Regions from separate parts of the Paenibacillus sp. 7516 genome, predicted to be linked through region 2. Evidence: riboswitches for the same ligand, from Rfam matches in the RefSeq annotation. Region 2 holds a riboswitch; the other holds the start of a gene.
The links. A riboswitch is a leader RNA that binds a small molecule or an ion and turns the genes downstream of it on or off. The one in region 2 is predicted to bind S-adenosylmethionine.
Positions count from the first base shown of each region.

Region 1: linked by a shared signal. The riboswitch ahead of CHI14_RS24540 (methionine ABC transporter ATP-binding protein) and the one ahead of metA (homoserine O-acetyltransferase MetA) in region 2 are both predicted to bind S-adenosylmethionine.

Region 1 is NZ_NPBI01000033.1:147,968-164,474, reverse strand. It holds gene CHI14_RS24600 (peptidoglycan D,D-transpeptidase FtsI family protein) at 1-1,184, shown strand, start outside; gene CHI14_RS24595 (metal ABC transporter solute-binding protein, Zn/Mn family) at 1,492-2,406, shown strand; gene CHI14_RS24590 (metal ABC transporter ATP-binding protein) at 2,464-3,258, shown strand; gene CHI14_RS24585 (metal ABC transporter permease) at 3,261-4,220, shown strand; gene CHI14_RS24580 (metal ABC transporter permease) at 4,220-5,092, shown strand; gene CHI14_RS24575 (Cof-type HAD-IIB family hydrolase) at 5,400-6,149, shown strand; gene CHI14_RS24570 (DUF456 domain-containing protein) at 6,204-6,644, shown strand; gene CHI14_RS24565 (putative polysaccharide biosynthesis protein) at 6,705-8,333, shown strand; gene CHI14_RS24560 (DUF2515 family protein) at 8,464-9,735, opposite strand; gene CHI14_RS24555 (thioredoxin family protein) at 9,854-10,198, shown strand; gene CHI14_RS24550 (COX15/CtaA family protein) at 10,503-11,426, shown strand; gene CHI14_RS24545 (Cthe_2314 family HEPN domain-containing protein) at 11,637-12,365, shown strand; SAM riboswitch class I at 12,487-12,627, shown strand; gene CHI14_RS24540 (methionine ABC transporter ATP-binding protein) at 12,753-13,787, shown strand; gene CHI14_RS24535 (methionine ABC transporter permease) at 13,789-14,448, shown strand; gene CHI14_RS24530 (MetQ/NlpA family ABC transporter substrate-binding protein) at 14,533-15,369, shown strand; gene CHI14_RS24525 (DUF2167 domain-containing protein) at 15,486-16,487, opposite strand.
Region 2 is NZ_NPBI01000009.1:185,332-201,838, reverse strand. It holds gene CHI14_RS10020 (phosphodiester glycosidase family protein) at 1-383, shown strand, start outside; gene CHI14_RS10015 (MOSC domain-containing protein) at 414-1,103, shown strand; gene CHI14_RS10010 (ROK family protein) at 1,174-2,052, shown strand; gene CHI14_RS10005 (HRDC domain-containing protein) at 2,234-3,235, shown strand; gene corA (magnesium/cobalt transporter CorA) at 3,332-4,267, opposite strand; gene CHI14_RS29955 (hypothetical protein) at 4,317-4,460, shown strand; SAM riboswitch class I at 4,722-4,847, shown strand; gene metA (homoserine O-acetyltransferase MetA) at 5,088-6,005, shown strand; gene CHI14_RS09990 (PLP-dependent transferase) at 6,030-7,217, shown strand; gene CHI14_RS09985 (trans-sulfuration enzyme family protein) at 7,210-8,379, shown strand; gene mqnC (cyclic dehypoxanthinyl futalosine synthase) at 8,762-9,901, shown strand; gene CHI14_RS09975 (aldo/keto reductase) at 10,117-11,082, shown strand; gene CHI14_RS09970 (zinc-binding alcohol dehydrogenase family protein) at 11,079-12,092, shown strand; gene CHI14_RS09965 (YitT family protein) at 12,221-13,126, opposite strand; gene CHI14_RS09960 (cation:proton antiporter) at 13,237-14,475, opposite strand; gene CHI14_RS09955 (cation:proton antiporter regulatory subunit) at 14,480-14,974, opposite strand; gene CHI14_RS09950 (hypothetical protein) at 15,278-15,682, opposite strand; gene CHI14_RS09945 (putative sporulation protein YtxC) at 15,856-16,507, shown strand, end outside.

The sequences.
Region 1 (16,507 bases), on a different contig from region 2:
ATCTTCCTGAAGGAACAATTATGCAGACTCCGCCTGAGAAAGGCTACAGCCTAGTCTCCACAATCAACAAGGAAATTCAGCTGGCAGCTCAGGAAGCGATTACAGATGAACTGCGCAAGCTGCCCAAAGCCATTACGGGGTATGCAGTGGCGATGGAGGTAGATACCGGAAATGTTGTGGCCATGGCGAGCATGCCGGACTATGATCCGAATGATTGGGATTATGAGAAGATCAAATACGTCTACCGGAATGGGACAATTGCCTCCTTCCCACCGAATGATTCCAAGCCTAGGCATGCCGAATCTGTGGTCTTGCTAGGTTCCGTCATCAAACCTCTTAGTGTACTTATCGGCCTGAAAGAAGGCTTATTCACTGCAGGACAGACCTATCACGATCAGGGATACGCCATTTTGGGGAAAGACGGGCGGCAGGTGAGAAACTCCCACTCTGCTTATAATGGTCATATCACGGCAAGACGCGCCATAGAGAAATCTTCCAATGCGTTTATGATTGATATGGTAGGCAAACGATTGCTGAATAAATATGGCTCACAGAAAGGAATTAAAGTTTGGGACGAATACATGAAAGATTTCGGCTTGGGTGTTTCTACAGGTGTGGATCTTCCAGGCGAGTACTTAGGTACACTCGAATACAACGAGGATCATGAATCCGCCTTGACACGTCTGGCGTTTGCCTCGTTTGGTCAACAAGCGAAGTACACGACACTCCAGCTCGCACAATATACTACGATGCTTGCCAATAAGGGTAAACGGATGGAGCCTCATTTGGTGAAAGAAATTCGTGACGCAGAAGGCAATGTCGTTACAAAAATTAAACCTAAAGTTTTAAACGAAGTGGATTTTGCGGATGCATACTGGAATGAAGTACACCGCGGCATGGTCACCAAAGTAAGCTCTTTTGACGGATTCCCTTATGACTATGCCCGTAAAACGGGTACATCGGAGCAAGGGACAGGTCCGAATAAAAAGGAGAACGGTGTGTTTATCGCATTTGCACCGCGTGAGAATCCAAAACTGGCCATCGCGGTTGTTGTACCCGAAGGCGGATTCGGGTCTGTCAGTGCGTCGCCAATTGCACGTAAAATCTTCGATGCTTACGATGAAGTGTACGGTCTGGATGGGACGCCAAAAGGGAAAAAGGGTGAGGAGAAGGACAAAGAGTAAAGCAAGATTTTTGGGGAGAGGTACCAAAGTACGGAGATTAACACATGTGCCGTTGGTGACTCGATATCATTATTCTGTAAAAACAGCCAGTGAAACGGCGAAAATGCGGAACCGGACAGGCAAGGGAAATTATCCCTTGCCTTTTTATTTTGCATCGGCTAAAATTTGCACAAGGGAAACATTATTAGCTTAGTATAAATTTTAATACCTTGTACAACAAAATTAGATGTGGACAATTATGTTAGGAGAGGGAAAGGAGAGGTTGGAGTTGTTAATGGTGAAAATGAGGAGTATTCAAAGAGGGTTCATGACACTGTCAGCCCTCGTGTTGATTGTGGTTTTGACAGCTTGTTCCAGCTCAGCCGAATCGGGAAGCACGGAAGGGAAGATGCAGGTTACAGCAACCACAGGCATGATTGCAGATGTAGCACGTGAGATCGGAGGGGCATATGTTGACGTTACCGGGCTAATGGGTCCAGGCGTTGACCCCCATCTGTACAAGGCTTCGCAAGGGGATATCCGCAAGCTGGAGCAAGCTGAGGTCATTTTTTATAACGGGCTGCACCTGGAAGGTAAAATGACTGATATTTTGGAGAAGATGTCCAAGAGCAAAACAGTAACTGCCGTAACAGACGGCATCCCGGTAGATGAATTGCATTCGGGTAAGGAAACCGGAGGTACGGAATATGATCCACATGTCTGGTTTGATGTGAGCCACTGGATGCATGCGGCAGAAGCCGTGCGCGATACACTTGTGGAGGCAGATCCGGATCATGCTGAGGCGTATCAGGCTCAAGCCGAAGCGTATTTGGCAAAGCTCGAAGAACTGGATAACGAAGTGCGCACAAAAATTCAGGAGATCCCTGAAGCGAGCCGAGTACTCGTTACCGCACACGACGCTTTTGGATATTTTGGTGAGGCCTACGGCATGAAAGTGATGGGACTTCAGGGAATCAGTACAGCAGCCGAATATGGTGCGAAGGATGTCAGTGAACTGCGGGATTACCTCGTGGATAACAATATTAAGGCGGTATTTGTGGAATCGAGTGTACCGGCAAAAGCGATGGAAGCCATTATTGCCGGAGCCGCCGAAAAAGGACATACGGTCAGCATTGGCGGGGAACTATTCTCGGATGCCATGGGTGCTGAAGGAACAGAAGAAGGTACTTACATTGGCATGATTCGCCACAATACCGAGACAATTGTAGAGGCGTTGAAATAATGATTTTATCCAGAGAGGAGTGGAAACAGCATGAGCAAGACAACGTTATCTGAGAACATGATTACATCCAGGATTCCGAATGAATTGCAGGGAACGCAGCCTACATTGGTCCCTCTTAGTGTAAGGGATCTGGCAGTAGCCTATCATAAAAAGCCAGTCCTCAGCGGGGTTTCCTTTGATATACCGGAAGGACAGCTGATTGGCATTCTCGGTCCTAATGGGGCCGGGAAGTCTACCCTGATCAAGGCTGTACTCGGACTGGTACCTAAAATGCACGGTGAGGTGCGGATATTTGGTCAGTCCTACCGTGAGCAGCGGCGCCGGATCGGCTACGTTCCCCAGCGGGAATCGGTTGATTGGGATTTCCCAACCCATGCGCTGGATGTGGTGATGATGGGTAGGTACGGTCACCTGGGCTGGTTCCGTCGTCCAGGCAAGAAGGAGCGTGATCTGGCTGCACACTGCCTTGAGCAAGTGGGTATGGGAGACTATATGCATCGCCAGATTAGCCAGCTGTCCGGCGGACAGCAGCAGCGAGTCTTTTTGGCTCGTGCACTGGTTCAGGATGCGGACCTGTATTTCATGGATGAACCGTTTGCAGGCGTGGATGCCACAACGGAAAAGGCCATCATTTCCCTTCTGGAACAGTTGAAAAAGCAAGGAAAGACGGTACTCGTGGTTCATCACGACCTTGCGACGGTGGAGGAATATTTTGACCATGTACTGCTGCTCAATGGGCGACTGGTTGCCGGCGGGCCGACAAGCGAAGTGTTTGTACCGGATACGCTGCAGGAAACTTACGGAGGCCGGATTGCGATGATCGGAAGCCGGACGGAGAAGGGCCAGGTGTAGTAATGGGGAACTGGATCCTTTCCATTCTGTCGGACCCCAACACACGCTGGATTTTGCTTGGCTGTTTGTTGCTCGGGTTCAGTAGTGGCATTATTGGCTCATTTACTTTTTTGCGCCGCCAAAGTTTGATGGGCGATACACTGGCACATGCGGCATTGCCAGGGATCTGTATTGCTTTTATGTTGACGGAAACCAAGTCCGTAGGTCTCTTTCTGTTTGGTGCACTCGTTGCAGGAATCATTGCTACCTTCGGGATATCATGGATCACCCGGTATTCACGGATTAAGCAGGATGCAGCGATGGGGATTGTGCTGACGGTATTTTTCGGCATTGGTGTAGTCATGCTGACCCGCATCCAGCATGGGGCCAGCGGAAGCCAAAGTGGGCTCGATAAATATTTGTTTGGTCAGGCGGCCTCCATGGTGATGACCGATGTATACGTCATGGGCGGTGTCTGTCTCGTTTTACTCATTGCCTGTCTGGTCTGGTTCAAGGAATTCAAGCTTGTGAGCTTTGATCCGGGATTCGCCCGGGGCATGGGGCTGCCTGTAGCGATGCTGGAACAGCTGATCTTGCTGCTCACAGTCATCGCGGTTGTAGCGGGAATTCAGGCAGTCGGAGTCGTTCTTGTCGCTGCCTTGCTTGTGACTCCTGCGGCGGCAGCGCGCTGCTGGACCGATTCACTTGCACTTATGGTGCTGCTCGCAGGCATATTTGGTGCTCTGAGTGGTGCCACGGGCACCATCTTCAGTACGCTTGTTCCTAATCTGCCGACAGGACCCGTGACCGTCCTTACAGCTACGGTACTGTTTGCCGGCTCGGCGCTGCTTGCTCCGCGTCGGGGGTTACTGGCTCGACGTTTGCGAAGCATGCAGGCCAAATCGGCTTATCTTCGAGAAGAGCGTGCTACGCTTCAGACACTTTCCGCCCAAGGAACACAGCAGGAACGGGGGGAGCTGTAATGGCTACATTTTGGATCATATTAACAGCTGTATTGGTTTCGTCCGCATGTGCCATTCTTGGATGTTTCCTTATCTTGCGGCGAATGGCACTGGTTGGCGATGCTATCAGCCATGCCGTGCTTCCCGGGATTGCCATTGCTTTTCTATGGAGCGGTTCCAGGGACTCCTTATGGATGCTGCTTGGAGCCACTATTTTCGGTCTGTTAACGGTATTCTTCATTCAAAGCCTGCAGGCCGGAGGACTGTCTTCCGATGCGTCCATTGGCATTGTATTTACGGCACTGTTTGCCGTCGGTGTTATTCTGATCAGTCTGAACGCCCAGCATATCGATCTGGATCTGGACTGTGTGCTCTTTGGTGAGATTGCCTATGTACAGTGGGATACGTTAACACTTGGGGGTACGGATGTCGGGCCAAGGGCCGTCTGGATGCTGGGTATTACGCTCCTGGTCATCTTGATTGTTATCGGACTGTTCTATAAACAGTTCAAACTGTGCGCCTTCGATCCGGCGCTGGCAGCTGCCTGCGGTATTCCGGTCGTATTGTTCCATTACCTGCTCATGGGGCTTGTGTCCATGACATCCGTGGCTTCCTTTGAAAGTGTGGGGTCCATCCTCGTGGTAGGCATGTTGATTGTTCCCGCGGCGACAGCTTATCTGCTCACGGATCGATTGGGTAAAATGATTTTGTACAGCGTACTGGTGGGGGCCGCTTCCTCTGTCGGGGGCTATATAATGGCTTATGCATTGGATGCTTCTATTGCAGGCTGCATGGTGGCGGTAGCTGGAATTCTGTTTGTTTTGGCACTCTTGCTGTCTCCGAAACATGGCATTATCCTCCGCTACGCTCGTCGTAAATTCGCGACAAGATAAGAACTAGATAACAACCGTCTGCATACGCAGGCGGTTTTTGATGTTTGGGATGTGTGATATCGGGTATGACATCCATATAGATGAGGATTTCTCTCGATCTGCTCCAGCAGTTAAGCGCATATGATCTTGTCTGCCTTCATATCGTTATTTGGATTGACCGTTATTTTGTTGCATCTGGATGATCTGTGGTAAAATGTCGTTAGCTGTGACGTCCGGAGCGTCCGCCTCCTGCGGATACCGGGCGGTCTTTTTGTGAGAGAATAGTTGGATAGAGAGAAGTAGAGAGACAACCGAGGAGGAATACTGCATGAGTGAACTTAAATACAAACTGCTGGCGCTGGATATGGACGGGACATTGCTCAACGATAATCATGAAATTACCCAGGAAACCGCCAAGTGGATACAGATCGCCATCCGGCGCGGGGTGCATGTGTGCCTATCCACAGGAAGAGCCGTATTCCATGCAATGCCGTATGCGGTACAGCTTGGTCTGGAAACGCCGATGGTCACGGTGAATGGCAGTGAAGTCTGGAAAGCTCCACATGACCTGCACATTCGTCACCTGATGGACCCGGCTTTAATCCGTACCATGCAGGAGATTGGTGAGAAATACAACAGCTGGTACTGGGCATATTCCGTTGAGGAGCTGTTCAACCGTGAGCGTTGGACAGAAAATATTGAAGATCTGGAATGGCTGAAGTTTGGTTTCAATACGGAAGATGATGAAGTTCGTCATCAGATCATGATGGAACTGCAGCAGCTGGGAGGCCTTCAAATGACGAATTCCTCACCTGTTAATATCGAGATTAACCCGGCTGGCATTTCAAAAGCGAGTGGCGTGGCTGAAGTCTGCAAACTGCTAGGCATAGAAATGTCCGAAGTCGTCGCAGTGGGAGACAGCCTGAACGATCTAGCCGTGATCGAGGCGGCAGGTCTGGGTGTTGCCATGGGGAACGCACAGGACCAAGTGAAGGAAGCCGCTGATCTGATTGTGGCGAGCAACAATGAAGATGGAATTGTGGAAGTTATTCGTGAACACATTTTGAAGGGGGAATAACCTTTGCTTGCAACCGTTGGCTGGATTTTAATTGTGCTTTTGTTTGCAGTGGGAATGGCCGGAACGGTATACCCGATACTGCCTGGAGCTATAGCGATCTTTTTCGCGTTTCTGGTCTATGGCTGGTTCTTCAGTTTCGACCCGTTCGGCGTATGGTTCTGGATTTTCCAGATTCTAATCGTGGTGGTCCTGTTCGTAGCGGATTATGTGGTTAGTGCATGGGGGGTCAAGAAGTTCGGAGGCTCCAAGCTATCCACAACCCTGAGTACGATTGGTGTCATTATTGGTCCATTTGTTATCCCGGCATTCGGGTTGGTACTGGGACCGTTTATCGGTGCATTTATCGGGGAATTAATTGGCGGATCATCACCTTCCAAGGCTACAAAGGTCGGGTTCGGTTCCGTCGTTGGTCTGTTTACCAGTACGGTAATGAAAATTATTTTGCAAATCGTCATGATTGTTCTGTTTATTATCTGGGTAGCAAGATTCGCATAGACGTTCGGGATGGGCTTCAACCAGATGCACGTCCGTGTGGGGGAAAGAAGGGGAATTAGTTTGTCTAAGAAGGAAACATTCATTAAGGGTACGCTCATCCTGGCGGCCGCAGCACTCATTGCCAGAGTACTTGGTCTTGTGCAGCGGGTACCGCTGGAGCATATCCTTGGCGATATCGGTAACGCATCGTTTACCATCTCCAATACGGTATACTTAATGCTGTTAACCGTCGCAACAGCAGGAATTCCCAGCACGCTCAGCAAGATGGTGTCTGAACGCTACGCGCTGGGACGCGCGGGAGAAGCACAGCAAATTTATAAGGCGGCCTTGATCTTTGCTGCGGTAGCCGGGGTTGTCATGTCAGCCTTACTGTGGTTTGCAGCGCCTTATTATGCAACGTATGTATCCAAGGTACCGGAAGCGGTTAGTGCAATTCGGGCCCTTGCTCCGGCGCTGCTGCTCTTCCCGGCCATTGCCATGATGCGTGGTTACTTCCAGGGACGCGGCAATATGACGGCAGGCGGTATATCTCAGATCGTAGAGCAGTTCGCCCGGGTAGGTACAGCCATTATCGTGGCATATGTCATGCTGCAATGGAATTATGATGACAGAACGATTGCTGCAGGAGCTTCATTCGGTGGGGTGCTCGGCAGTATCGGTGCCTTTGCCGTCATGCTCTACTTCACCTTGAAGCTGCGCCGTAGTGATCGTGCAGCCGGGCTGGAGGTTGTTCGTGCAGAGCAGCTGCCAATGCGAGGGATATACAGTGATATCTTCAAACTGTCGATTCCCATAGTGTTATCGTCCCTTGCGGTTCCGGCGATTAACTTTATCGATTCATCACTTGTGGTTCCGCTGCTCAGCGGCCGTATTGGGCTGGAAGAGGCAACAGGGGTGCTGGCGATCCTCGGTGCGAAGGCGCAAAGTATTGCGGGAATCCCGCCAATTCTGGCCATTGCGCTTAGCCAATCGCTTGTACCTGTCATTTCGGCAGCCTTTGCACGCAAAGATGAAGCCCATCTCCAGAATCAAATTACGCTGGCCATGCGCATTTCGATTTTGACAGGCATGCCAATCGTCATTGCCCTATGTGCGGCAGCCTATTCGGTGAATGGATTACTGTTCAGTACGCCAGATGGGACTCCGATCATTACCCTGCTGACCTTCGGTACCATTTTCCAAATTACGATGATGACGACAAACTCCATTCTGCTTGGAGTAGGTAAACCGCGGATTACAATGATCAGTGTAGCTGCAGGGATTATCGTTAAATTGGTAGCAAGTTTGATCCTGGCTCCGATCTTCGGCATCTATGGGATCATTATTGCAACAGCATTATGTTTCCTGGTGATTACGTATCTGAACCTGCGCGTACTGAGAAAAATCGTAACCTTCTCGATCATGGGTGATCGCTGGGTTGGTTTCGGGGTAACTGTTCTACTTGCTGCAGGTATTGGTTTCGGAGCAAACTGGGCTGGCAATTGGATCTTTGGTTTATTCCTGCCAGCACGTGTATCCTTCCTCATGACCTGCCTGGTTGTCGGTGCTCTCGTTGTGGTCGTATACCTGGTCATGCTGGTCATTCTTCGCGTATTGCGCAGAGATGAACTTGGCAGCTACCCGCGTATTTTGCAAAAGGTACTGCGGCCGCTCATGCGTCTTCAGCGTGGTACGGGTCAGCGGGCATAGGTTGATGCCAAACATTCTTAAAATAAGTACAAGCTCTGTCTGCTGCTTAAGCGGGCAGGGCTTTTTTATTCTGAAATCGTATAAGATGAACAGCAGACAGCCGATTCGAGAAAACCGTACTCTAGGTCGCTTAATGCAGCAATGTCTTGGCATCATGGGCAACGGCCGTTTTGAGCATTCCATATCGGTGTTCATGGCTCATTTCAAACAACCAAGGACGACGCGGTGCACTGAGGTGGCCAAGACTATCCCGATTTTGCAGCCAGTCCTGTCTGGTGATCGGTTCATACGGTGTGTCTTTCCATACGGCGAGCAGCTCTGGGCTGTATAATCGCCTACCTTCTGGCATCCATTCGTGTTCCAGCAGTTCCTGAGTATAGAATTTCGAATCTGCCGAGCCTTCCAAGCTCGTTGTGAATAGACCCGGCCAATACTCGGCACGTGAGCCCCTGTGGGGAACCGAACGGGCAAACTCGAGCACTTGTGTATACACCTGCTCGATGCCAAACAGCATGGCGTAGAGGCCTTTGCCAAACATGATTCGTTCATCCAGCTTGCCAAAATGTTCGATTACCCTCCCGGCGAGTCCTTTTCCGCGTCCAAGTGGAAACACAATATGATTAAGCCCCGCGAGGTTGTGAAGGTGAAATGCAGGCTTGGAGAGTACTTCTTTTTGAAAATAAGGATGCTGTACGACCCGGCTCTCAATATAGTTCTGCTCATTAATAATTAATGCCACACTAAGCAGGGAGCTGCATCGTTCCAACCAGAACCGCTCCCAGATGGGGGTCATGAACGCCGATACGTGAAAATGCGATAGCAGGTGGAAGCAGCTTCGCCCGATTCGCCTGCTGTTCATGTAGAGCAGAAGCTGAGGATAGGCGTCCTGGAAAATGAGTGCATTACAACGCTCGAGCAACCGATACATATGCTCCCGATCTGTCTGGTTTTGCAGATTATGCATAAGGTTGCTCTGCAGATCGGTCATGTGATAACCACCGTTGCGGGAAACCATATGGGCAAGCAGGGCCCAATGCAGTTCGGGATATTGGTCATAACATGCCAAATAGGCTGCTGTACGTGTGATGTTGCTTCGATTATTTTCTACCGTTAGCGTTTTAATTTCTTCCAGAATGATGCAATCCTCTTCACATAATGGGGCGCTTTTGGCATGGCGGGCAGAAGCCGTCTCCGTACCGGGTAACAGGCGTTCGATTTCTCCCTTTAGCGTCTCAGCCATTTCAGCTTCCCAAGCCAAATCTCGTGAAGGATGACGAAGCTGCGCCGAAGCCTTCCAAGCGGCCTGTTTACCACGCCATACTTCTCTGGCTGCTCCAGGAATGGAACGAACAATACGAAAGAGCGAATCAGGGGATACAGCATCGTTACGGGTGGAAGTCATCGCCTGTCATCCTTTCATCAGGGTTGGTTTTAAAATAAGTATGTGCTGAATATTTGACTTCCACTCGGCAATTTGCTTCACTAAGGATAAGACAAGGTACAGAAAGGAAGATGTTGTCATGGAACAGATTACATCCAAGCCAGCGTTTGATGTGGCCATTCAATCTCCTCGGCTTACCGTAGCGGTATTTAAGGCAGATTGGTGCGGAGACTGCAAGTACATTGATCCGTTTATGCCTGAGGTCGAGGAAAAATTTGCTCGCGATTTGACACTGATTGAGGTCGATGTGGATCAGGTGGGTACCGTTAGTGAGGAACAAAATATTCTGGGTATTCCAAGCTTTGTTGCATACACCGATGGTCGCGAACTTGTTCGCTACGTGAACAAACTTCGCAAGTCGAGAGAAGAGATTGAACAATTTTTGCAGCGTGCGGTTGAAGTGTACAATACGATTCATAAATAAACGAAAGCACGGGCGAATTCGTCTGTGAATTCTAATTGGCGCCGTTCCTCTTGAAAAGAGGAAATGGCGTTTTTATTTTGGCAATTTCGGGGGACAATATTAAGGTACATATAAGGGAATGACTAATTGGTCATTTTGTCGACAGACGTTAACATTTTGTCACAAAGCGAGGCGTCAATGACACTTTTATCCGGTATAATGAATTTAGTTGTGAAATAAGTGTCAAAGTATCGAAACAAGCGGAGAGATCGTTCTTCGCCATCTTAAACCAACAGCGGGTGAGAAAAAATTGAAGCACTTAACCTTGTTTAAATGGTTAACCGTATTAACTTGTCTTGTTATGTTCTTGGCTACGTTCGGCGGTGGGGTCGTTACCAAGACGGAATCCGGACTGGGGTGCGGCACGGAGTGGCCTTTATGTAACGGTAAACTCGTTCCTGCACATACTGTAGCCTCACTGATTGAATATTCGCATCGCGCGGTCAGCGCATTGGCTGGATTGCTCTCCATTGCCTCTTTTGTTGCATTTCTACGATATGGAAAATCACGTCGTGATCTGCAATTGTTTTCATTCTTAACGTTGATCTTTGTTATTATCCAGGGGATTATGGGGGCTTTTGCCGTCGTCTTCTCCCAATCATCGGCGGTCATGGCGCTGCACTTCGGTTTTGCCCTGATTGCCTTTGCCAGTTCCCTGATGATGGCTCTCGGTATTAGGCAGGAGGCTCGTCATGGTGGTCTTGAAAGGTTGAACAAATACCCGCGGGTCAGCAAAAGCTTCCGCAACCTGGTCTGGTTCTCAACCATCTACACGTATCTTGTGGTATACACAGGGGCCTTTGTAAGTCATACCGACTCAGCTGGGGGCTGCTCGGGCTTCCCGCTCTGTAACGGACAGATTATACCTGAACTGTCTGGTGGCGTGGCCGTAGCGTTTGCTCACCGTGTAGCCGCTGCTTCGCTTGTTATTGTAATTGCGATCCTGGGGCATTATGCATATCGCAAACATCCGGATAACACGGAACTTCGGGCGTTGGGCGTCATATCTGTGGTGCTCATTCTGCTTCAAGTCCTGATCGGTTTTGGCATGATGCTTACCATCAGCCGTCCGGAAGTGTACATGTTCGTGGCTCTGGCTCACATGCTTGATATCGCCATATTGTTCGGAATACTAACTTATATGAGTTTCCTGGTGTACAAGCTTCATCGGCCAGCTGATCGTTTCTAATCATTATTTAGATGTTCAGTCATTCATGGTTTCCAAATGCAAAGTCCGCCATCCAATAATGCACATCATTGGGCAGGTGGGCTTTGTTTGATGTCAGGCGGGGCAGGGCACCCTAATGTAAGCAGCGACCACACGTTTACTCTGATTCCGATTAGGTTTAATATTATAAATCATCTTATTGATCAGCAGAGTGGAAAGAGGAGGCTGTATATGCTGCGAACGTTGCTGGGTGAATTGCCGCGCCAGAATGAGGGCGTGTTGGAAGAAGCGATCGAGTCCATGGTGGAGACACTCGGTCTGTTACAACGACAGCTGGATATGAATCGGGACCCGACTCACGATTATCGCAAACTGTACGTATGGACGCAGGGATTGATTTCCTCGCTGGATGAGCTGGAGCAGGCCTGCTTCGCTGCTTCCCACTTTCGCCAGAAGGTCAGGGCTGGCTCCACCGATGATATGACCATTGAGGAGAAGGCCGAGTATGCCCGATACGTGTACTTCTACAAGGATGGGTTCATTCGTTGTTTTGCCATTCTAGATAAGACAGGCACGGTATTAAATGAAATTTTTAATCTGAATACATCCAAGGTGAAATCCCATTTTTCGTATTTTACCGTGATGAGACAGTTTGGCTATTCGAAAATGCATAATGATCTTGCTGTTGAATTAATCAAAATTAAGGATGCATATCGGGAACCGATGAGCAAACTGCGCAAACGACGGAATATGGAAATTCACTACATGAATTCCGAGATGCAGGATGACCTGTGGCAGCTTCATCAAACGTTGCAGGGGAAAGTGACGCTTGAAGATCTGGATCAGCACCTGGAAGAATTGCGTCAGGGCGTGGATATGGTTTGCGAAACGCTAAAAGCATCTTATGGTTACATCAACAAAATGTGGCACAAGCAGGGCATGTCAGAACTCGCAAAATGATTGTGTAATATTTACCTTTGACAAAGCGGAATACTTGGATTATACTGAGTTCTACTTAAGCATACATGACATTAACATGCATACCATTTACATTTTACCACTGAACTTATAAATTTAATATTTCTTATCGAGAGCGGCGGAGGGACAGGCCCGATGAAGCCCGGCAACCGATTTATAATGACATGACAACCAGTCATACTTTATAGATGTTAGGTGCTAATTCCTACAAAATGGTGCACAGCACGATTTTGGCAGATGAGAAGGTATATTCTTTCGCGTGAAGAGCCCTTTTTGTTTCTGCAAAAGGGCTCTTTTTTATATGTCAGAGGGGAGTTTTCCTTTCATTCGGGTAAAGATACATGTAGGCGGTGGGAAGGAGAAGTCATATTGATCGAATTAAAAGGATTAACCAAGACGTATGGCAGAGGTTCAAAACAAACGACAGCCCTAGCCGATTTGGATCTAATGATCGGTAAAGGTGAAATATTCGGAGTGATTGGACACTCCGGTGCAGGGAAAAGTACATTGATCCGTTGTATCAACCTGCTCGAAAGACCAACATCTGGTGAGGTATGGGTAGATGGAGTCAACCTAACCGGTCTCCATAAGACAGAGCTGCAGAAGCAGCGACGCAAGATTGGCATGATATTTCAGCACTTTAATCTGTTATCCTCGGCTACAGTTTATGACAATGTAGCTTTTCCACTAAAGCTCGTGAATACACCTAAAGCTGATATTGACCGCAAGGTGAAGGAGATGCTGACTCTCGTTGGATTGGAGCATCATAGCAGCAAATATCCGGCACAGCTGTCAGGTGGACAGAAACAAAGAGTGGGTATCGCCCGGGCACTTGCCAGTGATCCTGCCGTTCTGCTGTGTGACGAAGCAACATCTGCCCTTGATCCGCAGACGACAGCTTCGATTCTGAAGCTGCTGCTGGACATTAATCAGAAATACAATCTCACGATTGTTTTGATCACGCATGAAATGCATGTTATTCAGAGCATTTGTGATCAAGTTGCTGTCATTCATCAGGGGGGGATTGTGGAGCAAGGCCCTGTAACAGATGTCTTCCTTAAACCACAGCATGCCATCACACGTGACTTCATGCAGCGTGATCACGAGTCTGAGCTTCTCTTGGAAGAGGCAGCATTGGCACATGCGGGAGGAACAGTACAGCAGGATGGCCGATCACAATTGGTCAAAATTTCGTTTTTGGGCGAGAAGACGTATGAAGCCATTCTGTCGAGAACCGTTCGTCAGACCGGAGTGGACTTCGCCATTCTGCAAGGAACGATCTCAAGGATCAAACAGATTCCATATGGCCAGTTGACCGTGCGGTTTGAAGGCGATGCGGATGCGATCAGCCGGACTGTGCAGGAATTGAAAGAGCAAGGGCTTGATGTGGAGGTGGTTCGTTAATATGGATTTTTCAACTGTACGCTGGGAAGAGATCGGCAAGGCCTCCATTGAAACATTGCAAATTCTCGGAGCATCCGGTTTGTTCACCATCATTATCGGGTTGCCGCTGGGTGTGCTGCTATTCATGACAGCAAGATCGGCTTCCATCCAGTCACGTACGATCTACACCGTGTTATCCATTATTGTGAATATACTGAGATCAGTCCCATTTATCATTCTGATAGTTGCCCTCATTCCGTTTACACGTTCACTGGTGGGTACAGCTACTGGGGTACTTGGCGTCATACCGCCCCTCGTGATCGCGGCCGCTCCCTACTTCGCAAGGTTGGTTGAGACAACGCTTCGTGAAGTAGACCGTGGCGTCATCGAGGCGGCTCAGGCCATGGGAGCATCCACCGGACAAATTGTAAGACGTGTACTGCTTCCTGAGGCACTGCCTGGTCTGCTCGCGGGAATTACAATCACAATTGTAACGCTGGTATCGTACACAGCCATGGCGGGCATGGTTGGCGGCGGTGGACTCGGAACGCTTGCAATTAACTATGGGTACTTCAGATACCAATATGAAATTATGATTATTTCTGTTGCATTTATGGTTATTCTCGTACAAGTTCTGCAAATGTTTGGCGATCAACTGGTTAAACTTTTCACCCGGAAATAACACATATATAGCATACTGCATCCATTCAATAGCGAATGAATGCAAAGATGCAACAAAAAAATTATTGGAGAAGGGGTTTTACACATGAAAAAATGGTCTTTTGCACTGCTAAGCTTAATGTTGATTGCGGTACTGGCAGCATGCGGAAACAACAAGGATTCCGACAGCGGCGCAGATAATGAGGCAGGCGCACCGCGTACGGTGGAACTGAAAGTGGGAGCTTCACCGACACCACATGCTGAAATTCTGGAGAGCATCAAACCTGAGCTGGAAGCTCAAGGCATTCGGTTGCAGGTTGTAACATTCAACGACTATGTTCAGCCGAATCAACAGCTTGCCGATAAACAATTGGATGCAAACTTTTTCCAACATCAGCCTTACCTGGACACAGAAAACAAAGAACGTGGTTTTAATCTCGTTACGGTAACCCCTGTTCATGTTGAGCCTTTTGCTGGATACTCCAAAAAGATCAAATCCTTGGATGAACTCCAAGACGGTGCGAAAGTAGCCATTCCAAATGACCCATCAAACGGTGGTCGTGCACTTCTGCTGCTTGCAAAAGAAGGAATTATTACGCTGAAAGACAATACTGACATTGCATCCACCATTCAGGATATTACAGCTAATCCGAAAAACCTGGATATTATTGAGCTTGATGCAGCCATGATGCCTCGTCAACTGGATGAAGCCGATCTGGTATTCATTAATGCCAACTATGCGCTTGAAGCTAACCTCAATCCGGAGAAGGATTCTTTGCTTATCGAGGATCTGCAAGGCAATCCTTACGCCAACATTCTCGTTGCCCGTGAAGACAACAAGGATGCTGATGCGATTAAGAAGCTGGCTGCTGCCCTGAATTCCGAAGCAGTTAAAACCTTCATCAAGGAACGTTATCAAGGTGCAGTTGAACCTGCATTCTAAATTGCCAATCCATCCAATCCATTTGAGTTGAGTGATATACGAAAAAACCGAGCCTCTCTGCCTGAGAGTTACTCGGTTTTTTTGTTCTTGGATTGATTGGTGTACGCAAATGATCCTTATTGTTTATTTTCAGGAGATGTGTGCACCGATTTCCGATTATAGTAGGACAATTCATTCTGATCGGCATACTGCTGTTCATCTGCTTCTTGCAGATAGGCCTTTTCATTAGGGGATAATGTATCATCATCTGTCCCTTGCTTCCTCCGTCTGAATTTCAGCCAACAGAATAGGATAACCAAGATAGGAAGAATAACGTACCACCCTTTTTTGAATAAAAGCAAAATACTGAATTTTTGCCCGGCAGTGTAACCGATCCCGCCTACCAGTATGCTTTTGAGTCCCACGGTAGATGTTTTATCCGTTGATTCATCATAATCTTCATAGGTGTTCCCTGGATTAACGCTAAGCTGATTCAGAACCACATCTTCGAATGCCTGGCGATTTTGTTCAAAACTAGGCTGATCTGTAACGAGAATGGCCGTAATGTACCCTTCACGTGTCAGAAACTTTACATTGTAGTTGACCATAGCTTGCTCATTAGCGTCCTTGAAACCAATGGAGTAAACCAATTGACGCTTGGTAGGGTCATATGTTGGTTCAATTTCCCACCCCGTAATAGATATTTTATCTTCAGGAGCGAGTTCCCTATTTTCTTCTTCTGTGCCTCGGATATAACTGCTTAACAATTCTTCAGCATCTAAGTTCTGGTCGTTATCATGGATATGCCCTGTTTTGACGTACTCAAACCCCACATACCATGATCCATGCTCACTGGTGCTGTATAGACTCCCAATTTCGTTGCCATTAGGTTTGGAACCACTGTTTAGCATAGAACGTTGAGTGTTGGCTTTGTCCAAAAAAGAATGATCCTTGGATAGTTGAAGAGTTGCCTTATCATCCAAGGAGACGGAAGCAGGTCCATCAATCCATTCATATTCATAAGGAGATGGGGTAGTTTCGCTTGCAGCGAAGACTGACGAAGCAAAGAGATGTGTTAAAGGAAACATGAGCAATAATACCAGTAGGAAGGTGATAAAACCTTGGTTGCTGTTCTTCATTTCGGGACCCTTTCAAACGT
Region 2 (16,507 bases):
TGAACTATAGATATACCAACGCATCAGGCAAAGAGATTCCTTGGGAAGACGTAGTAACTGCTGTTGGTGCTGGTCCTCGTCTGGTGAAAGACGGTAAAGTCGCCGTGAACCCAACCAGCGAAGGATTCAAGGATACCAAGATTCTGAATGCCTCGGGTGCCAGAAGCGGGATCGCCATCATGGCTGACGGTTCAGTAATGCTTGCAACTGTGTCGGGAGCCACCATTAAGGAGTGGGCGGCAGTCATGCAGAAGCTTGGTGCCAAGCAGGCCATGAATCTGGATGGCGGAGCTTCCTCGGGGTTGTATGCAGGTGGCAAGATGTTGACTTCACCAGGGCGGCTGTTAAGCAATACACTCGTTTTTGGCGGCTCAGTCCGTTAAAGTACTAATGTTATGGGAGGTATGAAGCACATGACAATCGCACATGATCAACAGTCAGCAGAACGTAATACAGCTGTTCTTGCCATTAATGTGGGCCAGCCTCAGCCATTGCCTGGCCAGAAACGTGAAGTGCTGAGCGGCATTGTCAAACTTCCCGTATCCGGCCCGGTTTTCCTGTCATTCACTGGAATGACAGGAGATGGCCAGGCGGACCTGGAGAATCACGGCGGACCGGATAAGGCTGTTTGTGTATACGATTACAGTCGGTATTCCGTGCTGGAACAGCTGATGGAACGCAAGCTGGACTGGGGAGCTTGTGGTGAGAATTTAACGGTTGAAGGCTGCTCCGAGGATCAAGTTCGGATTGGTGATGTATATGAACTGGGCGGAGCCTTGGTTCAGGTTAGCCAGCCAAGACAACCCTGCTTCAAACTCGCTGCCCGGTATGATTTCAAAGAGCTGCCTGTATATTTTCAGGAAAGCGGCTTTACCGGCTTCTATTTTCGCGTACTGGAGGAGGGAGAAGTCGCTCCTGACTCTCCGTTCAGGCGTATCCGCACTGACCCTGCATCCATGACCGTTCTTGAGGCCAACCGGGTCATGCATCAGGGTAAGAAGGATGCCGCCGGAATGCATGCATTACTGGCTATTCCAACGCTATCAGATAGCTGGAGGCAAACGTTATTGAAACGTTTGGATAAGCTGGAGAGCGGACAGTAGATTCACAACATATCATCGTCCAGATCCAAAAATGAATTTCACTTTAAACTAACTTGGGAGTGTGACTAACTTGACGATTTTAGGCGCAATTGAAGCTGGGGGAACCAAATTTGTATGTGGGATTGGAACTGAAAATGGTGAGGTGCTTGAACGGGTAAGTTTTCCTACAACGACACCGGAAGAAACGATGGCGCAAGTTATCGCTTTCTTTGAAGGCAAGGGGATTGAAGCTTTGGGCGTGGGTTCTTTTGGACCGATTGACCCGATTGAAGGAAGTCCTACGTACGGATATATTACAACTACACCGAAGCCTCATTGGGGTCAGTATGATATCATTGGCAAACTCAAGGAACATTTTGATGTGCCGATGACGTTTGATACGGATGTAAACGGAGCTGCGCTTGGAGAAGCAACCTGGGGAGCAGCACAAGGACTGGAGAGCTGTCTGTATATCACTGTTGGAACAGGGATTGGTGCCGGTGCAGTCGTAGGCGGCAAAATGGTTCACGGTTTATCTCATCCAGAGATGGGACATATTATTGTACGCAGACACCCTGAGGATACATATGAAGGTTTTTGTCCATACCACGGGGACTGTCTGGAAGGGCTCGCAGCGGGACCAGCCATCAATAAGCGTTGGGACCAGCCGGCATATGAGCTGCAAGCAGATCACAAAGCCTGGGAGATTGAGGCACATTATCTGGCGCACGCACTCATGAATTATGTACTGATTCTCACTCCGGAAAAAATTGTGATGGGTGGCGGGGTCATGAAGCAAGAGCATCTGTTCCCTATGGTACGCAGCAAATTGCAGGAGTTGTTAAATGGATATGTTCAGCATCCGGCCCTTCACTCGGGAATCGACGAGTATGTCGTTCCACCAGGCCTTGGTGACAATGCCGGTTTGTGCGGATCGCTGGCCTTGGCCAAATTGGCTTTGAACAAATAATTCAATTGATCACAAGTGGTTGACGAATTTTTCCATTGTGGTAAGATATGAGCAACAGCATACTACGGTTAATGAGGAAGCACCTCTCTTGCAATGAATTTGCAGGAGAGGTGCTTTTTTTGTTGCCTGGAGGCGGCTCATCTAACTGTGAATAGGCTGCAATATTAAGGAGGGGAAATCGATGGAAGTCATTTTCATGAACCGATTGTCCAAATTGTCAGGTCAACATGAGGAACACGCTCAGCTGTGGATTGGTGAGGAGGAAGGTGCCTGGCATCTCGGGTGGAGCCATTATGAGGAAGGAGATCGCGAAGACAGCATCTGGTATGAGGGGAGCTCATGGGAAGAACTGCTCCATATTTATCGCCACCAGTTGGCGATTCGAATGAGTGAAGGTTACCGGCTATTGATTCAGGGACTGTTTCATGAGACAGAAGATCTGAAATTACGCAGTTATGGTGGACAGCGTCTTCATTGTTATAGTGAACGCTACGGCAATGAAGAATTATATGCTGATCTATGCACATGGCGGAGAAGAAGGGCAGCGTCTGACCGGAAGGCCCCATACTTTATTGCAACGAATCGTTTGCTGCGCATGATCAGTGCATTCGTACCACAAACCATGGATGAACTCATGCAGTTACCAGGTATTGGGGAGAGCAAGGCAAATGAATACGGTCAGGAGTGGATGGAGCTAACAAGCGGAGTAGAGCGTTCTACGGCTTTTCCACTTGATTGGGTACAAACGGTATTGTCCGAAGATGAATATGAGAGCTGGCTATACAAGCAAAAAGAACAGAAATACAAGCAGGAACTGGACAAATTCACCACTCGCAAGCAGGTGCTTGAGGGTATGAAGGAAGGGTATACGCTGGAAGAGATTGTGAACCGCTCCGGACTATCCCGCAGAGAGCTGATTGAACTGCTGGAGACACTTGATACGGAAGGTTATGATACGGATAGCCTCCTGGATGCAGAGCTTGCGATCATGCCTGAGCAGGAGCAGGAGGCGGTCTGGAGTGCATACGAGGAGCTGGGAGACAGTTTCCTGAAACCTGTATTACATAGAGTATACGGCGGAGATAAGCCGGTTAGCGGCAATCTGGAGCAAGTGTACGAGAGATTGCGCATGATCCGCATTCGGTTCCGAAGACATGTAGAAACAGAGCGGAACGCCGGGTAGACACCCTATATCGTTTCGAGAGAGTTTTTGAGTAAAGAAAAAAGACGAAGCTGTTTCTCCCTGGGGGGAGCGCTTCGTCTTTTTGAATGAATACGTTCAGATCCAATCTTTTTTGCGGAAAATGAAGAACATGCTCAGGCCGAGGGTCACCATCAGGCCAATGACTACAAAATATCCATACTTCCAGTCCAGCTCAGGCATGTTATTGAAGTTCATCCCATAGATGCCGGTAATGACCGTCAGGGGCATGAACACCGTTGTAATGGCGGTAAACACGCGCATGATTTCGTTCGCCCGGTTGGCGATACTGGATTGGTAAGCTTCTCGCAAGTTTCCCATCAGGTCTCGATAAGTCTCAAACGTCTCGGATATTTTCACAGCATTCTCATAGATGTCACTGAAATATTTCTGCAGTTGATCATCGATCAGACGCAAGTCTTTTTTATTCAGCGTGTTGATGACCTCTTTTTGAGGTCCCAGCACTTTTTTGAGCCACAGAATCTCACTGCGCAGCCCGATAATTTCATTCAAATGGGATTTTTTCGTGTGCATCAAAATATCTTCTTCCAATTTCTCAATGCGCGCTTCGATCCGGTCGCCGACGGTAAAGTAGTTATCCACAATCAAATCGACCAACAAATACAGGAGACGATCCGGGGTGCTGACTTCCTGTTCCCACAGAATAGGCTTCAAGGTCCGCAGTTCGCTGACCTTCTGCTTCGTAACACTAATGATATAGTGTCTCCCTAGAAACAGGTTAACCGCACGCAAAAAGATCTCCTCGTCATCAAAACGAATGCTGTTTACGACAATAAAATAATGGCTCTCATAAATTTCAATCTTCGGACGCTGTTCTTCATCACTTAAACAGTCCTCTACAGCCAGATCATGCATCATGAACAGCGGCTGAAGTACCGCCAGATCATCAACGTCTGCATCGATCCAGTAAAATCCCTCAGCTGGTGGCGTCAGTGCCTGCTCAATATCGTCCACCGGGATAAATACACCGTTGTTTACCAACCGGATTTTCATCGTTCATCCACTCCTTCTGCACCCGCCAAACAGGCGGATTTTCATCAATATGGGCGCAAAAAGAACAGATCAGCCGGTCGGCAGCGGAGCCTGGAAGTCAGGACTGCGTTCGCTCTATAAACAAACGGAAATAACGTCCCGCTGCCGGCATGCTGATGTCAATTCTCTATGCAGTTTGTCGGAATACGGCTGACAGTCAGGCCTCGGGTCGCCATCCATTGAATATGTCACCTCTCACATAAGGGTTTGCAACACTTGTTTAGTATACCGCTGGTACATGGTGCTTTCAAGCGCAAAAATGTGTCTATTTCGCGCCATGAAGCAGTGTATGACAGCGATAGACAAACGGTTCCGGCCTACATGAACAGACATAAAACTACATGCTTGACGTGAGAGGATTAATGTTTTAAAGTAGACGGTGAAGTACACTAAATACACAATTGAATAAGGCGAAATCTTATCAAGAGTAGGTGGAGGGACTGGCCCGATGAAACCCGGCAACCGGCGGTATACCGCACGGTGCTAATTCTTGCAGCGACTTAGTGTCCATTGAGGCACTGTTGTAACTGAGAGATGAGAGAGGCGCATATCTATTTACATATGACCTTTCTCGGAATCCGAGGAAGGTCTTTGTTATATGCACCGACTTCTCAGCACTGATTATCGCTATGGAACTTGAATTTGTCAGGTTAGAGCGTTGCGCTTTTTGCAATTCTCCACCTATAGACAAGCTCATGGCAGTCTAGAACGATTTTGATGTGAAACACATCAAGCCTTTGATGGCTGCATCTATCTATGCACAAGGAGGAGTTTGTACATCATGCCAATTAAAATTCCAGACGCACTGCCTGCCAAGGAAGTCCTCGCAGGTGAGAACATCTTCGTAATGGACGAGACACATGCTTACCAGCAGGATATTCGTCCACTACGCATTGCTATATTAAACCTGATGCCTACCAAGGAAACAACAGAAACCCAACTGCTTCGTTTGGTGGGAAACACCCCTATACAGGTCGATATCGTTCTGGTTCATCCCAAGTCCCACACATCGAAGAACACGTCACAGGAGTATCTGAATCTTTTCTACAAAACCTTTGATGAGATTGAACACCGCCGTTTTGACGGGATGATCATTACGGGTGCCCCTGTGGAGCAAATGGATTTCGAAGACGTGAATTATTGGAAGGAAATCCAGGAGATCTTCGATTGGACCAAAACCAACGTCACATCGACCATGCACATCTGTTGGGCTTCTCAGGCTGGTCTGTACCATCATTTCGGTGTACCTAAGGTAGCGCTGGAAGAGAAGTGTTTTGGCGTATTTCCACATACGATCAACAAATCTCACGTACAGCTGCTTCGCGGATTTGATGAAGTGTTCAATGTCCCACATTCCCGTCATACCGAAGTTCGGCGCGAGGATATTGAGAAGAACGATAACCTCGAAATTTTGGCCGAATCGGAGGAAGCTGGCATTTTCCTGGTTGCCACCAAAGACGGCAAACAAATTTTTGTGACAGGGCATGCGGAGTATGATCCATTGTCCTTGAAATGGGAATATGACCGCGATGCATCCAAGGGCTTGGATATCGCACTGCCAAGAAACTATTTTCCAAATGACGATCCATCCCGTGTTCCTCCGGCAACCTGGCGGGCACATGCAAACTTATTATTCTCTAATTGGCTCAATTACTATGTGTATCAGGAGACGCCTTACGATATTGGCCCGCAAATCTAATCGAGATTACAGGAGGATACTGCAATGGAAGACAATAAGTTGAAAATCGAAAGCCGCTTGGCTCAAATCGGATCCGTCAATGAACCGGTGACTGGTGCCGTGAATTTCCCCATCTATCAATCAACGGCGTTCCGCCATCCGAAGCTCGGGCAGAGCACAGGCTTTGACTACATCCGTACAACCAATCCAACGCGTAAGGTGCTGGAAGAAGCTGCAGCCGCACTCGAATCAGGTGATGCCGGTTTTGCCTGTAGCTCGGGCATGGCAGCGCTGCAAACGATCTTCGCCATGTTTGGACAGGGAGATCATTTGATTGTCTCGTTGGATCTGTATGGGGGAACGTATCGTCTTCTAGAGCGTATCCTGTCCCGTTTTGGCGTAACGGCAAGCTACGTGGACACGAATGATCTGGTGGCCATGGAAGACATTCGTCAGCCGAACACCAAAGCTGTATTTATCGAGACGCCAACCAATCCACTTATGATGATTACGGATATTGAAGCGGTCAGCTCCTGGGCGAAAAGCCATAACCTGTTGACCATTGTGGACAATACACTGCTGACGCCGTTCTTCCAACGTCCTATCGAGCTCGGAGCAGATATCATTGTTCATAGCGCAACCAAATATCTGGGTGGACACAACGATGTGCTTGCCGGATTGATTATCACTAAGGGCGAGGAATTGTCAGCCGAAATGGCATTCCTGCATAACTCCATTGGTGCAGTACTATCTCCAAGTGATTCCTATCAGTTGATGAAAGGCATGAAGACACTCGCGCTGCGTATGGAGCGTCATGAGTATAATTCACTTACCATTGCCAAGTATTTGCTGGAACATCCATCCGTGGGGGAAGTATATCACCCAGGTTTGTCAGATCACCCGGGATACGAAGTGCAGAAGAAACAATCTAGAGGAAACACAGGCATCTTCTCTTTCAAAGTCAAAGATGCCCGTTTAGTTGAACCGTTGCTGCGCCACATCAAGTTAATTGCCTTTGCCGAGAGTCTTGGCGGCGTTGAATCGTTGATGACGTATCCTGCGGTGCAGACGCATGCAGATATCCCGCTCGAAATACGCGACGCCGTAGGTGTCGATGACCGCTTGCTGCGATTCTCCGTAGGAATTGAGCATGCAGACGACCTGATTGCGGATTTGGGGAATGCCCTGGAAGCTGCGCAGCGTGAGGTTGAAGGAGGCGTACATCATGAGTGAGCAGAACAACAAGCAATCCGAATTGAAGTTTGATACCAAGCTGCTGCATTTTGGTGACGAAGTCGATAAAACAACGGGAGCCTCCAGCGTACCGATCTACCAGGCATCCACATTCCATCATTTTGATATCTTTAATCCACCACAGCATGATTACAGCCGTTCGGGTAATCCGACACGTCAAGCGTTGGAGGATTACATCACATTGCTTGAAGGTGGAGCCCGCGGATTCGCCTACTCTTCAGGAATGGCCGCAATCTCCAGTGTGTTCCTGATGTTCTCGGCAGGCGACCACATGATCGTAACAGAAGATGTGTATGGGGGAACATACCGCCTGCTCACGTCCATTCTTAGCAGAATGCAAATCGAGACAACGTTTGTGGATATGACCAATATTGAAGAAGTGAGGGCGGCCATTAAGCCGAATACGAAGGCAGTCTATATGGAGACACCTTCCAACCCGACCCTGCGGATCACGGATATTGCTGCCGTCACATCCTGGGCACAGGAACATGAACTGATTACCATTCTCGATAACACATTCATGACGCCATATTATCAGCGCCCGATTGAGCTCGGCGTGGACATTGTTGTACATAGTGCAACCAAGTTTCTTGGTGGACATAGTGACGTACTTGCCGGACTTGCCGTTGCCCGCACCGAAGAGCTGGGGAGACAACTCAAACAGCTTCAAAATGGGCTTGGTACCGTACTCGGTGCTCAAGAATCCTGGCTTCTGATGCGCGGCATGAAAACACTCGGAGCTCGTATGGCACACAGTGAACAAAGCACGGCGAAGCTGGCTGCCTGGCTTAGCGGACGCAGCGATATTACCGCAGTATACTATCCTGGGCTGCTGGAGCATCCGGGTCGTGAAGCTCACGAGCGCCAGTCCACGGGTTATGGAGCGGTTGTCTCATTTGACGTTGGCTCGGGTGACCGTGCCAAAGCGGTGCTTAACCGGGTGAAACTGCCAATCGTAGCAGTCAGTCTGGGTGCTGTGGAGAGTATTCTGTCCTATCCTGCGATGATGTCCCATGCAGCAATGCCTGCAGAGGTTAGACTTGAACGGGGCATTACCGATGGGCTGCTGCGCTTCTCAGTCGGGCTGGAAGATATCGACGATCTGATTGCTGATCTGGATCAGGCGCTTCAGGAATCATAATCATCATTTTGGACTAATTGAACAATCAATAAATAAGTCTAAAAAAGCTGGAATTATAATAGATTGAATATGTCAATATTTTTACTTAAATTTAGGGCACCTTTCCATAAGGTGCTTTTTTTCACATGTAACCTGTGTTACGATAGACAGAGTACAGAAATGCGATGTTGCCACCAGCACTTGCAAGCGATGCGTCTTATGCATAGATTCAATGAGCCGTTTTTTTTCATTAACCCAGAATGGATCGAAAGGTTCCAATCCATCTAGAATTTCTATTTCTACGCAATCGTTTGGAACCAACCAATCATGCACAAGGCTGGCATATATACAAGTCGGGACGGATCGTGAACATATTTTCTCTTCATGAGGGAGGCTTTTTACGATGAGTACGGTAGACCGTATCTTAGATAAAGCCCTTCGGGGCGAACGATTAGACCTGGAAGACACAATTCAACTGTTTGAATCGAATGAAGTCGACAAAATCGGGGCAGCTGCCAATGTTATTATGAAGCGTATGCACCCTGAGCCATACAGAACATTTGTCATTGGGCGTAACGTCAACTACACCAACGTGTGTGATGTGTACTGCCGTTTTTGTGCTTTTTATCGCAGACCCGGATCAGATGAAGGATATGTATTACCGGACGAAGTGATCTTCCAGAAAATTCAGGAAACACAAGATGTGAACGGGACTGAGATTTTGATGCAAGGCGGAACGAATCCCAACCTGCCTTTCAGCTATTACACGGATCTGTTAAAAGCAATCAAAGAACGTTTCCCGAACATTACCATGCATTCCTTCTCACCGGCGGAGATTATGAAAATGGTAGAAGTTTCAGATGGTCTTACGCTGGAAGAAGTCGTACGTGCCATTCACGAAGCAGGACTGGATTCCTTGCCAGGTGGAGGTGCTGAGATTCTGGATGACCGTACACGCCGCAAAATCAGCCGTCTGAAAGGTTCATGGCGCGACTGGATGGACGTTATGCAGACAGCTCACCGGATCGGGATGAACACAACCGCAACCATGGTTATCGGTTTGGGCGAATCAATGGAGGAGCGTGCACTTCACCTGCTTCGTGTACGTGAAGCCCAGGATGAGTGTATTGCGAACAAATATGATTCAGAAGGCTTCCTTGCATTTATTCCTTGGACATTCCAGCCGGATAATACGAATCTGAAACTGGAGCGCCAAACTCCGGAAGAATACTTGAAGACGGTAGCGATCAGCCGACTTGTACTTGATAATATCAAAAACATCCAATCTTCATGGGTAACCATGGGTCCTGAAATCGGTAAGAAATCGCTTGAATTTGGCTGTAATGATTTCGGCAGCACGATGATTGAAGAGAATGTCGTATCCGCAGCGGGTGCTACATACAAAGTCAATATTGGCTCGATTCTTCAGCTTATTCGTGAGGCGGGTTATATTCCGGCACAGCGTAATACAAGATACGATATTCTGCGCATGTTTGATGAAGAAGAGAATTCTGTGCAGCAAGATTTTGTCATGCAAAACTAATAAAGAGGATTTATCTATGTCTAGATATTAGAATTGAAGACCACGGGCTGCCCATTGAAGGGTAATCCGTGGTTTTTTGTTGGATGCTTGCCATAAGGGGCCATTCCTAGGTCATGAAAGAGTACATATTACGCATATGGCGATATTTTATATTGATATTGAACTGTTAAAATGAAAGAAACGGAGCAACAGACATGCTGGAGAGGAGCAAGTGAATGAAGAGAAGGAAGCTTGGCAGGACCGGTCTCGATGTACCTGTGTTGAGTTTTGGCGCGTCTTCCCTGGGTTCGGTGTTTCGCGATATTGACCGCGAGGAAGGTATTCGTACGGTACATGCAGCTCTGGATGCAGGAATGAACTATATAGATGTGTCACCCTATTATGGTCTAACCAAGGCAGAGACGGTACTTGGGGAAGCGATACGAAGCCAGCCGCGCAGTTCATATATTTTATCAACCAAGGCGGGACGATACGGAGAGAATGAGTTTGATTTTTCCCGTAAGCGCATACAGGATAGCGTCAAGGAAAGTCTGGACCGATTGCACACCGATTATATCGATATTCTGTTCCTGCATGATATTGAGTTTGCACCAGCAGAGATCATTATTGAAGAAGCCTATCCAGCCTTGCTGGAACTGAAGGAGCAGGGTGTAATTCGTCATGCGGGAGTCTGTGGTCTGCCCCTGCCCCTGTTCGAAAAAGTGCTGCCGCAGATTGATGCCGATGCCATCATCTCGTATTGTCATTATGCATTGAATGATACCTCATTGTTGTCCCTGCTGCCTTTATTGGAAAAAGAGGGAGTTGGCCTCGTCAATGCTTCGCCTCTCTCCATGGGCTTATTAGGTACAAGAGGGACGCCCGCCTGGCATCCAGCAGAGGAACGCGTCAAACAAGTCTGTCTTGAAGCTGCGCAGTTCTGTGCAGAGCAAGGTGCAAATATTGCCAAGCTGGCTGTGCAGTTTGCTACGGCAAATGAACAGATCCCAACCACACTGGTGAGCAGCGCAAGTGAACTTAACATCCGTCATAATGCGGAGTGGGTAGATGAACCGCTCGATGAAGAGCTTTTGGCAGAGGTACTGCGCATTCTGGCACCCGTTCATAACATAACGTGGACAAGTGGCCGTCCCGAGTATAACGAACCACAACAGAAAGCAGCGAAGGGGGAACAGGGATGAAAGCTGTTGTGTGTGAAGAGATTAATCGATTGACAATACAGGACACCGACGAACCCATCCGAGCTGAACATGAGGCCATTGTATCGATCAAGCGGATTGGCATCTGCGGGACGGATCTGCATGCTTATAAAGGCAACCAGCCCTATTTTACCTATCCTCGTATTCTGGGACATGAACTGTCAGGGATCATTGATGACATTGGCCCGAATACTGCTGGCCTTCAAGTTGGAGATCAGGTAAGCATTATTCCCTATCTGCACTGTGGTCACTGTATTGCCTGTCGAACAGGGAAAACCAATTGCTGTGCATCCATGCAGGTCATGGGAGTACATGTGGATGGAGGTATGCGCGAAAGAATCAGCGTGCCTGTTTCCCATTTGATTAAGGCGGAAGGACTGACCCTGGATGAAACAGCAATGGTTGAACCGCTCAGTATCGGTGCCCATGCAGTGAGAAGAGCAGGTGTGCAGCCTGGGGAGCAGATTATAGTAATCGGCGCAGGGCCGATCGGACTTGGTGTCATGGCTTTTGCGAAACAGGCCGGAGCACGAGTAATTGCCATTGATCGGAACCTGGACCGCTTGGAACTAAGCCGCATCTGGGCTGGGGCAGATGTTTTAATACAGGCAACAGATCAAGTGGTGGAGCAGGTGGCTGAAGTGACGGAAGGTGATTACGCTACCGCTGTGTTTGATGCAACAGGCAATGTGCAGTCCATGAATGAGGCCATTCGGTATGTAGCTCATGGCGGACAATTGATCTATGTGGGACTGGTCAAAGCCGATATAACGTTCCATGATCCTGAGTTTCATAAACGGGAGATGAGCATACTGGGCAGTCGCAATGCAACGCGTGCGGATTTTGAGCAAGTGATATCGACTTTGCGTCAGAAAAAGCTCAGCATGGATGGCTACATTACGCATCGGGAGCCTTTAACTGAGCTTCCTTCCGCCATGGACAAGTGGTTGCTCCCAGATACACATGTGGTAAAAGCAATAGTTGAACTATAAAAGTATAGAGGATCGAAAATGAGGCATGCAGGAATAGAAACATAAAAAAACTCTCTCTAACCTGAAGTGATATTCTATCACAGGGTTTAGAGAGAGTTTTTGGGTTCATGATTTTATGAAGCTTGTTATCATTTCTCCGGATGAGTGACAATTCCAGCGTGCGGATCAATATGGCGCACAATGGATTTCAGCCAGATCATCTCCAGAAAATGAACTTCATAGTATAATGCCCCCGGGATGTTGTGAACCCATCCTTCAGAAGGGACGAAGGAAGTCGATTCAGAAGATGCCATAGGAGATCCGGGTTCCCGTCGCAGACGTTTGCGAACGGCTTTTTCAACCTGCGAGCTTTGGGTAGTCAAAATGTACAATTTGCGAGTGGTCCTGAATCCGCGGAATGCGATATAGACCATTTCATATGCAATTAGATAGGCAATAACAGAGTACATCGCTTGATCCCAACCAAAGACAACACCAGCGGCTGTCAGAATCAGCAAGTTGAGCAGCATGATTATTTTTTCGATAAGCATCCGTTTCCCGCTAAATACCCGTTCAGGTGGCCGGGAGGACGGATCACCGATTTCCAGCGTATCCAGTGTCCCGCCATACCGCACCACAAGTCCGATTCCAACACCCAGACATAGTCCGCCGAACATGGCGGCAGCCAGCGGATGTTCAACCAGAGGCGGCATGGGATGAAGCACGATGGCACCAATCGAAAAGACAACCAGACCCAGTACAGTAACGAGTACAAATTTCTTTTGCACCAGCCTGTAGGATAAAAATATAAACGGAACATTGAATAAGAACAGGAACAATCCAATTCTCATCTCAGTCCAATGCGCGAACAGAGAAGATATGCCTGTAATGCCTCCAATAATAATCTTATTGGGATGCAGGAATAATTCAAGTCCCACGGAGGCCAGAATCCCACCGACGATCACCAGCAAAAGATTCAGGAAGCGGCGGGTGGATGATATTCTGGTCTTAGCGGTTTGTGGCACCGGATTAGCCGATATCAGAGGTGCTTTCATACGTCATCCTCCTTCGTGCGGCTGGCGAGCCATTCTCCCTGGGTTGATCACAGAAGATCGGCGAGGAGCCGCGGTTACGATCCTGTGCCTGTTCTGAACAGGCACAGGTTTTATCCTTCTTTCTGTAAAACCTTCGGTTCTTCTTTCTTCTTCCGAGGATCTTTGAACTTGAATATTTTATCCAAAATTTTAAACACATGTTTGGACTCTTTGGTTAATAACGGTCCAAGTATGGCCAGAATCAGCACGTACAGTGCGGCAAACGGCTGGAGAAGCGGCAAGAGTCCACCGGCTTTACCCATGTTGGCCATGATGATTGAAAATTCACCGCGGGATACAATGGTTAAACCAATATTAGCAGAGGCTTTCGGAGACAGTCCCGCACTGCGTCCGGCCAGCATGCCTGCCAGGAAGTTACCGAATAGCGTAATAACAACAGCAATCAAAGCCAGCCATACGGCTTCTCCGCCAAGGGACAGAGGGTCAATGGACAATCCGAAGCTGAAGAAGAAGATGGCTCCGAAGAAGTCACGGAACGGCAGGATCAGATGCTCAATCCGTTTGGCATGTTCTGTCTCTGCCAGGACCAGACCAACAAGTAATGCACCGATGGCCTCAGCCACGTGAATGGTTTCGGAGAATCCGGCTACCAGGAACAATGCACCAAAAATCACAAGTGAAAACAATTCATTGGAACGTATTTTAAGCAGCTTGTTGAGCAGCGGAGTCGCTTTGCGCCCCAGTATGATGACAATGAGCATGAATCCAAGCGCGATAAGCGCGGATACGATGACGCCTCCGATCGAGGATGAGTCACTGAGCACCAATCCGGATAGGATGGAGATGTAGACAGCCAGGAACACGTCTTCAAACATGATAATTCCAAGAATCATTTCCGTCTCCGGGTTGGCTGTACGTTTCAGATCGACTAACACCTTGGCCACGATGGCACTGGAGGATATGGTGGTAATCCCTGCAATAACAAGTGCCTCGGCTGGTGGGAAGCCGGATGCAAATCCGAAAACTAATCCAAGTGTAAAGTTAATCCCGATATAGATCGAACCGCCAACGGCAATGGATTTACCGGATTTGATCAGACGTCCTACCGAGAATTCCAAACCGAGATAGAAGAGCAGGAACAGGATACCAATCCGGCCCATGAATTCGATGAAAGGCTGACTTTCGATAAAACGGAAGTCCAGATGCCATATTTGCATGGCATGTGGACCAACGGCCATCCCGATCAGAATGTAAAACGGGACGACCGAAAAACGCAATTTGGCAGATAAGAGGCCAGCGGCAGCAATGAGAACGAGCGCCAGACCTACTTCAAAAATCAGATGATCCATCAACTCACCCCCTTCCGGTCAGGAGGAGGGATTTGAAGAGTTTCTGCTGATTGCGTTCGCCAACAGCGACAACGGTAGACTCTGCAGTAATCACGACCTCAGGACCGGGGCTGATATGTTTTTTGTGGTTTCTCTCTACAACGGCAATAACCGTTGCCCCAGAGTTTTGACGAACGTTCAATTCACCGATGGACTTGCCGATGCATCCATAGGAGGATTCGACTTTGTACCATTCGATAATCAGATCATCAAAAGTAACTTCAATATTTTCAAGCTGTTTTGGCTTGTAGGTCAATCCGCCAACGATAGCGGCAATTTGTCTGGCTTCATAATCATCGAGGGTAATCATGGAGATGCTTTGATCCGGATCGTCGTATTCAAAATGGTACATTTCACGCCGTCCATCATCATGAATAATGATCACAATTTTATCTCCGCTGCTCGTTTCAATCTGGAACTTCTTGCCGATTCCCGGCAAATCTGTTTCACGTACATCCATGGATAGTATGCCTCCTTAAATTAGGGGCTGGCCACAGAAGACAGGCTTATTTCCCGAAAATAGAATGATCTGTATTTGGAAGGAACATTAAATGATGCGGGCAAATAGAGCCAGGCACTCCTGACACACAGCCGTATACATTGAATTTTGAACAAAATTGGATATAACAAACACACATCGTAACACTCTGTTAACCTTGTCGTTAACTAACGTTTGCTTAAAGGGTTATAAGTTATGCACAAGTACACCGTCTGTTGGACAGAGATGTCTCTATGCATGGCAACCGAACATACGGTGCAACGCCTAGTGAAGGGCGTTTACGTATCTTGGTGCATGAGGGGCGAGGGACAAATACATACTGGTGAATTTAATGGGTAGCAGAAATAATCTGCGCTTAAACAGACAGATCAACGGTTTAAAGGGCAGACGCGGAGTAGGAATTCGCAGCATCAGCAATAAGGCAAGCACCAAAAATACAGGCTTGTTATTCGTCACTGCAATCAGCTTGACCATGACTTGCGAGTATTTGCGGATAGCAGGTTTTTGCTGAGTTTCGGGTATTTGCAATAACACTTCCTTATTGGAAGTGGCATCAACGGATACGCCAACAGCGGATTCTGTCTGCATCGGAATAGGGAAGCACAACGCTTGGAACAAACACAAAATGATGATAAAAGCACTGCGGAGCATTCTAGGTAGTTGTCTCATTTTGGCTTCCCCCCCTTTTCCGTGAAACATACTGTTATCAAAATAATAACACAATTTTGTCTGAACTCCAAACCTCTTTACAAATATACTGAGAAATGATGACACGCTTTCCATCAATCCGCTTCGTATATCCCCCTCGGCCTTGCCATATACTTTGAACAGGAAGGAAAGGAGTGATTCTTGTGGAGCTGTTCGCCGTATGGACCGATGTGTCAGGGCAAGAGGAAGCAGATCAATTTTATCGCTGCATCAAAGAAAAAACCAAAGGTTTACATATAAGCAAAAGAGGTTTCCGGCTCACCTTCAAACATAATGACGGCAAAGCAGCCTGGGTCTGCAGAGGGAATGAAAATCACGTGGACTTTCAGCAGTGGCTGCCTCAGATCAGTGACTTGCTTGCCAAAGGACTGGCTGATTTCATTATGGATACCCGGGAGCGCTCCATTGTAGAAAACATGATTTCCAAGGCCTGTTCCGTTATGGATGAATATGAAGTGGAGAAGGTACACCGGATCTGCATGCCCTTGTTATTCAACGGTGATCTGGATCAACCAGGGCTTCGAGAGAAACGGCGTTTAACCCTCGCAAATGGTCTGAGACATGATCTGGAGGAGGTTCATTTCTTTCACCTTGAAGGCATTCTTCATTTTCGAATGAAGCAATACAAACAGGAACTGCACGAACTGGTGGAGTATGCACTGGATGAATTCTGGATGGATCGTCAATACGAAGAATTCATGGGACTGTTAAAATATTTTGTGTTCTTTCAGGAAGCCAAAGTTCCTTTGGTCCATCTGGTGCACAAAGGCTCGCATGAATTTCAGG